One region of the Bacillus sp. C28GYM-DRY-1 genome, then DNA from elsewhere that is predicted to be linked to it. Evidence: riboswitches for the same ligand, from Rfam matches in the RefSeq annotation. Region 1 holds a riboswitch; each other region holds the start of a gene.
What was found. A riboswitch is a leader RNA that binds a small molecule or an ion and turns the genes downstream of it on or off. The one in region 1 is predicted to bind S-adenosylmethionine.

Region 1 (3,273 bases):
AGTGCGGCAATTGTTTCTTCGAGCGCTGTTCTTGTCGGCGTACCTGAGCGGCTGTAATCGTATGCGCCAAACTCTTCAAATGAGGATTGGTGAAAAGTCGATGCGTGCTGGATCGGTACACTGACCGCTCCTGTTGAGCCGTCTGTTTTAAATGGATTGTGCACGAGCTGGGTTTCCAGCGTCCAATTGTGATTACTCAAATGAAACAGCTCCCTCTTTAACCTGACATAACGCCTGTTTTAAGTCTTCTTTTAAGTCTTCCTCATGTTCAATTCCAACTGAAAAACGCAGCAAACGATTGCAGACGCCATTTGCGATGCGGATTTCTTCAGGAATATCCATGTGCGTCTGTGTGGCAGGGTATGTAATAAAGCTCTCCACCCCGCCGAGGCTTTCTGCGAAACAAATGGTCTTCAGCGCTTTTAAAAACGGGTTGACCCACTCTTCTTTTTGAAGACGGAAGGACAGCATGCCACCCTTTCCGGGATACAGTACATCGGCAATTTCCTCCTGTTCTTCTAAAAATGCCGCAAGCTCCTGCGCGTTTGCCTGATGCTGGCGCATTCTGAGGCTCAGCGTTTTCATCCCTCTCATCAGAAGCCACGAATCAAACGGAGGCAGGACGGCGCCGATCGCATTTTGGTGTTGAAACATTTCCTCACCAAGCTGCTCATCCTTTACAACGACAAGTCCCGCAAGCAGGTCATTATGCCCGCCTAAATACTTGGTTGCACTGTGAATCACAATATCGGCTCCCAGCTCAAGCGGCCGCTGCAAGACCGGTGTATAAAATGTATTATCAACGATCAGCAGAAGACCGTACTCTTTCGTAATCCGGGCAATCTTTTCAATGTCCGCCTCCTGCATGAGCGGATTTGTCGGCGTTTCTACAAACACCGCTTTTGTATTCGGCGTAATCTTAGAGCGTAAACCGTCCTCATCGCTGAAATCATCATAATGAAAGGTCAATCCGTATTTTTTCCACTCGTTTTCAAACAGACGGTACGTGCCGCCATATAGGTCCGATGAAACGATCAGTTCATCTCCGCTTTTAAACAGCGCCATAATCGTTTGGATGGCAGCCATTCCTGAACTGAAGGCAAGCCCCCTCGCGCCGTTTTCTAAGCTGGCGATCGCGTCCTCAACAAGCTGGCGTGTCGGATTTTTTGTGCGGACATAATCAAATCCGGTTGATTCTCCGATCCCTCTGTGGCGGTAGGCTGTTGATAAATAAATAGGAGGACTCACTGTTCCCGTGACTTCGTCGCTTCGGTTCCCGATTTGGGCTAATTTCGTTTCAACGTGCTGTGACATATAGCTGACACCTTCCCTTTTCATAATAAAAACCCCTTCTTCATAAGAAGAAGGGGTTTAACGCTTCTTCTTATCTTCCAAGCATAAAAAACGCTTGCTGGATTTAGCACCTTGGCGTTTTGCACATATGCAAAACAAGCCGGTTGCTGAGGTTTCTAAGGGCCAGTCCCTCCACCTCTCACGATAAGAAATATCGGTTTTAATTTTCTGATTGTTTTATATTAGCGCAATTTGCAGTTTATTTCAACTCTTTTTTCTTCGAATTCCGAACCGTTTAAAGAGAGAAATTTCTAATAATTCATGGTACAATAATGGAAAACAGCAAGAAAGTCTAGTGATGTCCTGGAGGAATGTATTATGGCACCGAAAAACGGCACAGTACAAGAAAAGAAATTCTTTTCCAAAGAGCTTAACGAGGAAATGACATTGCTCGTTTATCTGCCGTCCAACTACTCCCCCCTTTATAAATACCATGTTATTATCGCGCAGGACGGCCACGATTATTTCAGGCTGGGGAGAATTGGCAGACAGGTCGAGGAATTGCTGTCCAAACGTGAAATTGACCGGAGTATTATTATCGGTGTTCCTTATAAGGATGTTGATGAACGCAGAAAAACCTATCATCCGGAGGGCTCCAAGTTTTCAGCGTATAAACGGTTCATCGCCCATGAGCTCGTACCGTTTGCGGATGATGAGTATCCTACTTATCATGTCGGCTACGGACGCACGCTGATCGGCGATTCGCTCGGAGCGACCATATCGCTCATGACAGCACTCGATTATCCGAATATGTTCGGAAACATCATTATGCAGTCTCCCTATGTTGACAAGCATGTATTGGAGGCCGTGAAGCAGTCGGACAATATCGAACACCTCTCTATTTATCACCAAATCGGCACGAAAGAAACTGACGTCCACACGACTGACGGGAACATTCTGGACTTTACAGAACCGAACCGTGAGCTGAAACAGCTGCTGGAGAAGAAGCTTTCCGATTATGATTTTGAACCATTTGACGGAGACCATAAGTGGACATACTGGCAGCCGCTTATCACGCCGGCCCTGAAAAAAATGCTTTAATACTCAATCATACTTTATTTCCAGGAGGGACATAATATGAAATACGGAATCGTTTTATTTCCATCAAAAAAACTCCAAGACCTTGCGAACTCTTACAGAAAGCGCTATGATCCAAGCTATTCCCTGATCCCGCCCCATTTGACGCTAAGAACATCGTTTGAATTGACGGAGGAGAAAGCGGATCAGCTTGTATCACATCTGAGAAACATCGCAAAGGAGTCCCATCCGGTCGTTCTCAAAATGACAAAATACAGCTCATTTGCTCCTGTTAATAATGTCATTTACATCAAAGCAGAGCCGACGGAAGAACTAAAAACACTCAATGAAAAGCTATACACCGGTGTGCTGGCTGGTGAACAGGAATACGCTTTTGTTCCGCATGTGACGGTAGGCCAAAACCTTTCCGACGATGAGCATTCGGATGTCCTCGGTCAATTAAAAATGCAGGAAGTGTCGCATGAAGAAATCGTTGATCGTTTCCACTTGCTTTACCAGCTGGATAATGGATCGTGGACAGTATATGAAACCTTTTTGCTAGGCAAAGGAGAATAGTATTTGGAAGCAGTTATCGCAAAAAATGAAAAACAAATGAAAGATGCATTTCTTGTAAGAGAAGAAGTCTTTGTCAAAGAACAAAACGTGCCTGCTGAAGAAGAAATTGACGAACTTGAAAATGAGTCGGAGCATATCGTTGTGTATGACGGCGAAACGCCTGTCGGTGCCGGAAGATGGCGTATGAAGGACGGCTACGGCAAGCTAGAACGGATTTGCGTATTGAAAAGCCATCGCTCCTCCGGCGTAGGCGGCATCATTATGAAGGCACTCGAAAAAGCGGCTTCAGACGGCGGCGCTTCCGGTTTCATTTTAAACGCGCAAACG
Region 2 (3,273 bases), on a different contig from region 1:
TCTGACAGCAATAGATCCTGCGACAATATGAACCCCATGTTTTTTTGCGGTTTTTTGCAGCCACCTCTGAGCAGAATTCCCGTCTTCATCAGCGAGCTTATCAAGGTTGGCCAAGTCATATCCAGTCGTCCATAATTCAGGAAGAACAAGAACATCTGCATGTTTGCTTTCTTTCTCAATCAAAAATTCAGCCTTTTTTATATTTTCCGAAGGTTTACCGTATGAAATATCAAATTGAAGACAAGATATCGTCCATTTCATCTTTTAAACACCCCAAATTTTTCTTTACTTTTTTCATTTAACCATATATGATGATGGACTATCATTTCAAGATTTTTTTAGAAGGTGAGAATAGATGAAATTTGAACAGTCTCATGTATTGCAGGAATTGCCAAAGCAATTCTTCGCTTCTTTGGTGCAAAAAGTGAACCGAAAGCTCTCAGAAGGACATGACGTTATCAATCTCGGACAGGGAAACCCTGATCAGCCGACTCCGGAACATATCGTCGAGGAAATGAAACGAGCCGTTGTTGATCCTGAAAATCATAAATATTCGTCTTTTCGCGGCTCATACAGACTGAAATCAGCCGCAGCAGCATTTTATAAACGAGAATACGGCATTGATCTTGACCCGGAGACTGAAGTCGCTGTATTATTCGGCGGAAAATCCGGTCTGGTCGAGCTCCCGCAATGCCTGTTGAATCCAGGTGATACGATTTTAGTTCCGGATCCGGGCTATCCTGATTACTGGTCAGGTGTCACACTCGCGAAAGCGAAGATGGAAATGATGCCGCTCGTAAAGGACAGGGCGTTTCTTCCTGATTACAGCAGCATCTCTGCTGAAGTGAGAGATCAGGCGAAATTGATGTATTTAAATTATCCGAATAATCCGACCGGAGCTGTTGCTACTGCCGAGTTTTTTGAAGAAACCGTGAATTTTGCAAAGGAACACGGGATCTGTGTTGTTCACGATTTTGCTTACGGCGCTGTAGGATTTGACGGCTGCAAGCCGTTAAGCTTTTTGCAGACTAAAGGTGCGAAAGATATCGGAATTGAAATTTATACGCTGTCAAAAACGTATAACATGGCAGGATGGCGGGTCGGCTTTGCTGTCGGTAACGCTTCGGTCATTGAAGCAATCAATCTTTATCAAGACCATATGTTTGTCAGTCTTTTCAGAGCGACTCAGGAGGCTGCAGCGTCGGCACTGCTAGCTGATCAGACGTGTGTGGCGGAGCAAAATGCCCGGTATGAGAGCAGGCGAAACGCTTGGATTGCGGCATGCCGGGAAATTGGCTGGGATGTGACAGCTCCGGCAGGTTCATTTTTTGCATGGCTGCCTGTGCCTGAAGGCTATACTTCCGAACAGTTCTCAGACCTTTTGCTGGAAAAAGCGAATGTGGCGGTTGCGGCTGGAAACGGCTTCGGTGAATATGGCGAGGGCTACGTCAGAGTCGGACTGCTGACAAGCGAAGAAAGACTCAAAGAAGCCGCTTATCGAATTGGGAAACTGAACCTGTTTACCCAAAAAAGCATTGACAAGATCTGATAACGATGGGATAATTCAAAATAATTTATAAAATCTATATTTTCTTATCAAGAGTAGGCAGAGGGACGAGCCCGATGAAGCCCGGCAACCGACTTATAAAGCACGGTGCTAATTCTTGCAGCTGGCGGCTGAGAGATAAGATTCGGACGAGAAACGAAACCTCTTTAGACGCGATTGCTGTTTGAAGAGGTTTTTTTATATGGATGAAATGAAAGGAGCTCTGGCATGGGTGAGTTATTAGCAACATATCTCCTGACCGAACCGGGAGCGGATACAGAGAAAAAAGCGGAACAAATCGCAACAGGATTAACAGTAGGCTCCTGGACTGATCTGCCCCTTGTAAAACAGGAGCAAATGCAAAAGCACAAGGGACGGGTGATAAAGGTAGAGGAAAGAGAGGGGACTCCTGCGACAGGAAAACAAGCGGTGATCACAATTGCCTATCCTGACATCAATTTCTCTCAGGATATTCCGGCTATGCTGACAACAGTGTTTGGGAAGCTGTCGCTGGACGGAAAAATCAAATTACTCGATCTTCACTTCTCTGACGCGTTTAAGCGCACACTGCCGGGACCGAAGTTTGGCGTATATGGCATCCGGAAGCTGCTGGGAGAGTTTGAGAGACCGCTATTAATGAGCATATTTAAAGGGGTTATCGGAAGGGACCTGAGTGATATTAAAGAACAGCTCAGACAGCAGGCGCTTGGCGGAGTTGATTTGATTAAGGACGATGAAATTTTCTTTGAGACAGGTCTGGCACCTTTTGAAACAAGAATTACAGAAGGAAAGCAAATATTGAAAGAAACGTATGAGCAAAACGGGCATAAAACGCTGTATGCTGTGAATTTAACTGGACGTACGGCTGATCTAAAAGATAAAGCGAGACGCGCCGCCGAATTGGGAGCGGATGCGCTTTTGTTTAATGTCTTCGCTTACGGCTTAGACGTCATGCAAAGCCTAGCGGAAGATCCTGAAATCGCAATCCCGATTATGGCACATCCAGCTGTCAGCGGGGCGTTTACGTCTTCTCCGTTCTACGGATTTTCTCACGCTCTTTTGCTCGGAAAATTGAACCGGTATTGCGGTGCTGACTTTAGTCTCTTCCCATCTCCATACGGTTCAGTTGCGCTTCCAAAAGAAGCTGCGCTGGCAATTCACGAAGAATGTGTGAGAGAGGATGCCTTTAACCAAACATTTGCCGTTCCGTCAGCAGGCATTCACCCCGGTATGGTTCCACTTTTAATGCGGGATTTCGGTATAGATCATATTATTAACGCCGGGGGAGGCGTACATGGACACCCGAACGGCGCCCAGGGCGGGGGCAAAGCGTTCAGAGCCATTATTGATGCGGTTTTAGAAGCCCAGCCGATTGATGAAAAAGCCGAACAATGCAAAGATCTGAAGCTTGCGCTTGAGAAATGGGGAAAGGTTGAAGCTGTATGACGACTCGAAAGCCTTTAATTATTTGTGATTTTGACGGAACCATCACGATGAACGACAACATTATAAGCATCATGAAAACATTTGCTCCGCCGGAGTGGACGGCATTGAAAGACGGCGTATTATCCAAAACGCTGTCGATTAAGGAAGGTGTCGGGCGGATGTTCGGCCTTCTGCCAAGCCGTTTAAAAGAAGAGATTACAAGTTATGTATTGGAAGATGCAAAAATCAGAGAAGGATTTCGGGAATTTGTAGCGTTTGTCAAGGAGCACGAGCTTCCGTTT
Region 3 (3,273 bases), on a different contig from region 1:
CTCAGGAATAAACGGCTCAACCCCATCCAGATTTTCCAGAAAATCAAAATGCCACCATGCTCTGCGGAATTCCCCGTCTGTCACGACGTTCAGGCCGGTTTCCTTCTGTTTTTCCACAATGCGGATGATTTCATCGTTTTCGATTTGGCGAAGCTGCTCAGCTGTAATCTCGCCGGCCGCTTTTTGCAGCCGCGCTTTTTTAACGGGCTCAGATCTCAGCAGGCTTCCAACTTGATCCGCGCGAAACGGCGGCTTTTTTCTTTGTCGTGCTTTTTGTTCTGTGTGTGTTGTTTGTTGTGGCATGTTGTCCATTCCTTCTTTCTATTTCGAATATAAAAAAGCTCATCCTTTGGATAAGGAAGAGCTTGTGTGACAATCTCAACCTTATCTTCAAGAGCAATCAATGCTCTAAAGGATTTAGCACCATTCTGTTAAACAGCGGTTGCCGGGTATCGCAGGGCCAGTCCCTCCACCTCTCTTAATAAGGAAAACCATTTTATGAAATTTTCTGATAGTATCTATTATTCACACATTTTCTGTTTCTGTCAATGATAGATTATCTCCACACATCGTTGGCGATGTCGATGACGTGGCGCAGCTTCGCCCATTGCTGCTCTTCTGTCAACAGATTGCCTTCTTCCGTAGAGGCGAAACCGCACTGCGGGCTGAGGCACAGCTGGTCAAGGCTGACAAAGCGCGCCGCTTCATTGATGCGGCGCTTCACATCCTCAGGATTTTCCAGATCGCCGTATTTGGATGTAATTAAGCCGAGCACAATGCGCAGATCCTTGCGTTTTACGAAACGGAGCGGATCAAAATGTCCTGAGCGGTCATCATCGTATTCTAAGAACAGCCCATCCAGATTCAAGCCGTCCAAAATTGTTTCCGCTACAGCGTCATAGCCTCCTGATGCCGCCCAAGTCGACTTGAAGTTGCCGCGGCAAATGTGCATTGTGATTGCTAAATCATCAGGGCGGTCTGCCACTGCATCGTTAATCGTTTTGGCGAATAAGGCAGGCAATGTTTCTGGATCACCGCCAAGTGCCCGGACGACCTCTCTGCCTTTTTCCTCAAAGAAGAGAGACCATGACGTATCATCAAGCTGAAGATAGCGGCATCCAGCATCATAGAAGGCTTTAATTGCTTTTTTGTACGTTTGGGCCAGATCATGAAAATATTCCTCTTGGTCGTCATAAATCTCTTTATCCGCCTTTTCACCGAAAAACAGCATATTCGGGCTCGGAATCGTCAATTTTGGTGTCGCGTCGCCGACGATCTCATGTAAAAATTGATAATCGGCAAGCGCTGGGTGGCTCGTAAAATCGAGTTTACCCGTCACTTTGATGCTCCGTGCTTTTGTTTTCGCATGATGGAATTGAATCCCTTCAGCCGGGATGAACGCTTCCACACCGTCAAGGCCTTCCAGGAAATCGTAATGCCACCAAGATCGGCGGAATTCCCCATCTGTTACCACATCGAGACCGATTTCTTTTTGTTTTTCTACAATGAGGGTGATTTCTTGATTTTCGATATCACGAAGCTGATCTGCAGTGATCTCGCCGGCCGCTTTTTTTTGCCGGGCTTCTTTTATTGGAGCAGATCTCAGTAAACTGCCGACATGATCGGCACGGAAAGGAGCTTTGCGTTGTTTTTCTGTTATTTGTCCTGCAACATTTGTTTGTTGAGCCAAGTCATTCGCCTCTTTTCTGCAATGGGGTGAGCATAAAAAAGCTCTCCCTTTGTGTAAGGAAGAGCTTGAATATCAAATCTCCGCCTCATCTGCAAGAACACAATGTTCTAAAGGATTTAGCACCATTCTGTTTGAAACAGCGGTTGCCGGGTATCATAGGGCCAGTCCCTCCACCTCTCTTGATAAGGTATATCTTCATATTCGAATTTCAATTATCTTAATATTATTACTTTTTGATCAATTGTCAACACTTTTTTAGAAAATGCTCTCATCTTCGTCGTTATATAATACCATATCAAGCACGATAGCAATGGCTGTACAGATCAGCACATCTTCCTCTTTTGCAATCTGTAAATGATAGGAATCACCCCAGCTGAGCCACTTTTTGCTCACTGACATACGGACATTCTCCCCGTCCGTCAGTTGAAATTCATCCTTCCACAAGTCGCCGTCAATTTCCCAGTTGAGCTGGGAAATTTCAAATTTCGGTTTGAAAAACGTTAGTTTCTTCGCCACCTCACAAGCTGTTTCCCCGCCAATGGAAATCTTGTATCGCGGCAGAACAGACATTGTTTTTTGTTCTATGGAAACGAGTGTTTTACCGGATGAATCTGTCATTTGTAGCGAGTCCCCTAACGAAAAGAATCGGCCCTCGACCTTGAAAGCCTCTTGTTCATCTCGGTCATAAATGTGAAATTCATCTTTAAAAGAGAACATTTTCTGTTTCATAAATAATTCGATCATTGCTGAAGTCTCCTTTTAGATTTGTTTTGTAAGAAGTTACGGACTGGCGGCAAGAAAGTTTCAAGTTCCAAATCTAGTAATCAGAAACCCGCTGGTTGTTTTCCTGAGTGATAAATGTTTCTAAATTGAAAAAGGCTGCATCATTCAGCAGCCTTTTCGTTAAATTATAGGATTAGGAAAGATGCATCCGGCGTTTTTGGCGGATCGCGTCAAGGTCGATTAGGTTGTTGTGATGAGGTGCAGCTGCTGGCAGAGGGCTTGTCTTTTGCGGTTTACGGCGATTGTCCTTGCTGAAAGAAAAAAGAAGATAGCCACATAATGCGATGATAATAAATAGGATCATTTTACATACCTCCCAAAAAAAGTTTTGGTATTATCTATTGTACGGATAAAAAGCCAAAAAGTATTCAAAAAATTCTAAATCAATAAAAAATAAATAACTGCCCCTCAAAAACAGTCTAACCTGTTGACCTGAAAATAGTCTTACAACAGGGTGTTAGTTCTGGTTGATGATTGGTTCTATAGTTACTATCGACGATAAAATAAAATCTTTTATATTACTTTTAACCTAAAAATTAATAATTCAAATTACCTGTTTTAGGTTGTTGTTTTCTTTCTTGTTTGGTTTATACCCTATTTTGCGGAATTAAACACAAAAAACCCAAATTTCGGAGCATTTGGGCGGTACGAGGGTATGCAGATTGTGGTTTTGTGGACTTGGAAGATTGATTAGAAGAAGCGTTTGAACATTTTTCTGATTTTTTGAAATGGGCTCGATTTCTTTTGTATGTTAAGCGGCCTGCTCCTTATCCATTTTTTCAATAGACTTTTTGCAGCTA

Region 2: another riboswitch for S-adenosylmethionine. It lies ahead of mtnW (2,3-diketo-5-methylthiopentyl-1-phosphate enolase); the one in region 1 lies ahead of metI (cystathionine gamma-synthase/O-acetylhomoserine thiolyase).
Region 3: another riboswitch for S-adenosylmethionine. It lies ahead of Q3W56_RS14705 (5-methyltetrahydropteroyltriglutamate--homocysteine S-methyltransferase); the one in region 1 lies ahead of metI (cystathionine gamma-synthase/O-acetylhomoserine thiolyase).

What each region holds. Positions count from the first base shown of each region.
Region 1 is NZ_JAUMKF010000003.1:157,044-160,316, reverse strand. Features, by position in the region: gene metC (cystathionine beta-lyase) at 1-200, opposite strand, end outside; gene metI (cystathionine gamma-synthase/O-acetylhomoserine thiolyase) at 193-1,314, opposite strand; SAM riboswitch class I at 1,382-1,504, opposite strand; gene Q3W56_RS04580 (esterase family protein) at 1,672-2,394, shown strand; gene Q3W56_RS04575 (YjcG family protein) at 2,431-2,946, shown strand; gene Q3W56_RS04570 (GNAT family N-acetyltransferase) at 2,950-3,273, shown strand, end outside.
Region 2 is NZ_JAUMKF010000016.1:26,283-29,555, forward strand. Features, by position in the region: gene Q3W56_RS14935 (carbon-nitrogen family hydrolase) at 1-261, opposite strand, end outside; gene mtnE (methionine-glutamine aminotransferase) at 356-1,549, shown strand; SAM riboswitch class I at 1,591-1,691, shown strand; gene mtnW (2,3-diketo-5-methylthiopentyl-1-phosphate enolase) at 1,775-2,992, shown strand; gene mtnX (2-hydroxy-3-keto-5-methylthiopentenyl-1-phosphate phosphatase) at 2,989-3,273, shown strand, end outside.
Region 3 is NZ_JAUMKF010000015.1:58,900-62,172, reverse strand. Features, by position in the region: gene Q3W56_RS14710 (5-methyltetrahydropteroyltriglutamate--homocysteine S-methyltransferase) at 1-303, opposite strand, end outside; SAM riboswitch class I at 382-488, opposite strand; gene Q3W56_RS14705 (5-methyltetrahydropteroyltriglutamate--homocysteine S-methyltransferase) at 557-1,690, opposite strand; SAM riboswitch class I at 1,773-1,879, opposite strand; gene Q3W56_RS14700 (LURP-one-related/scramblase family protein) at 1,946-2,434, opposite strand; partial or broken gene Q3W56_RS14695 (hypothetical protein) at 2,607-2,885, opposite strand.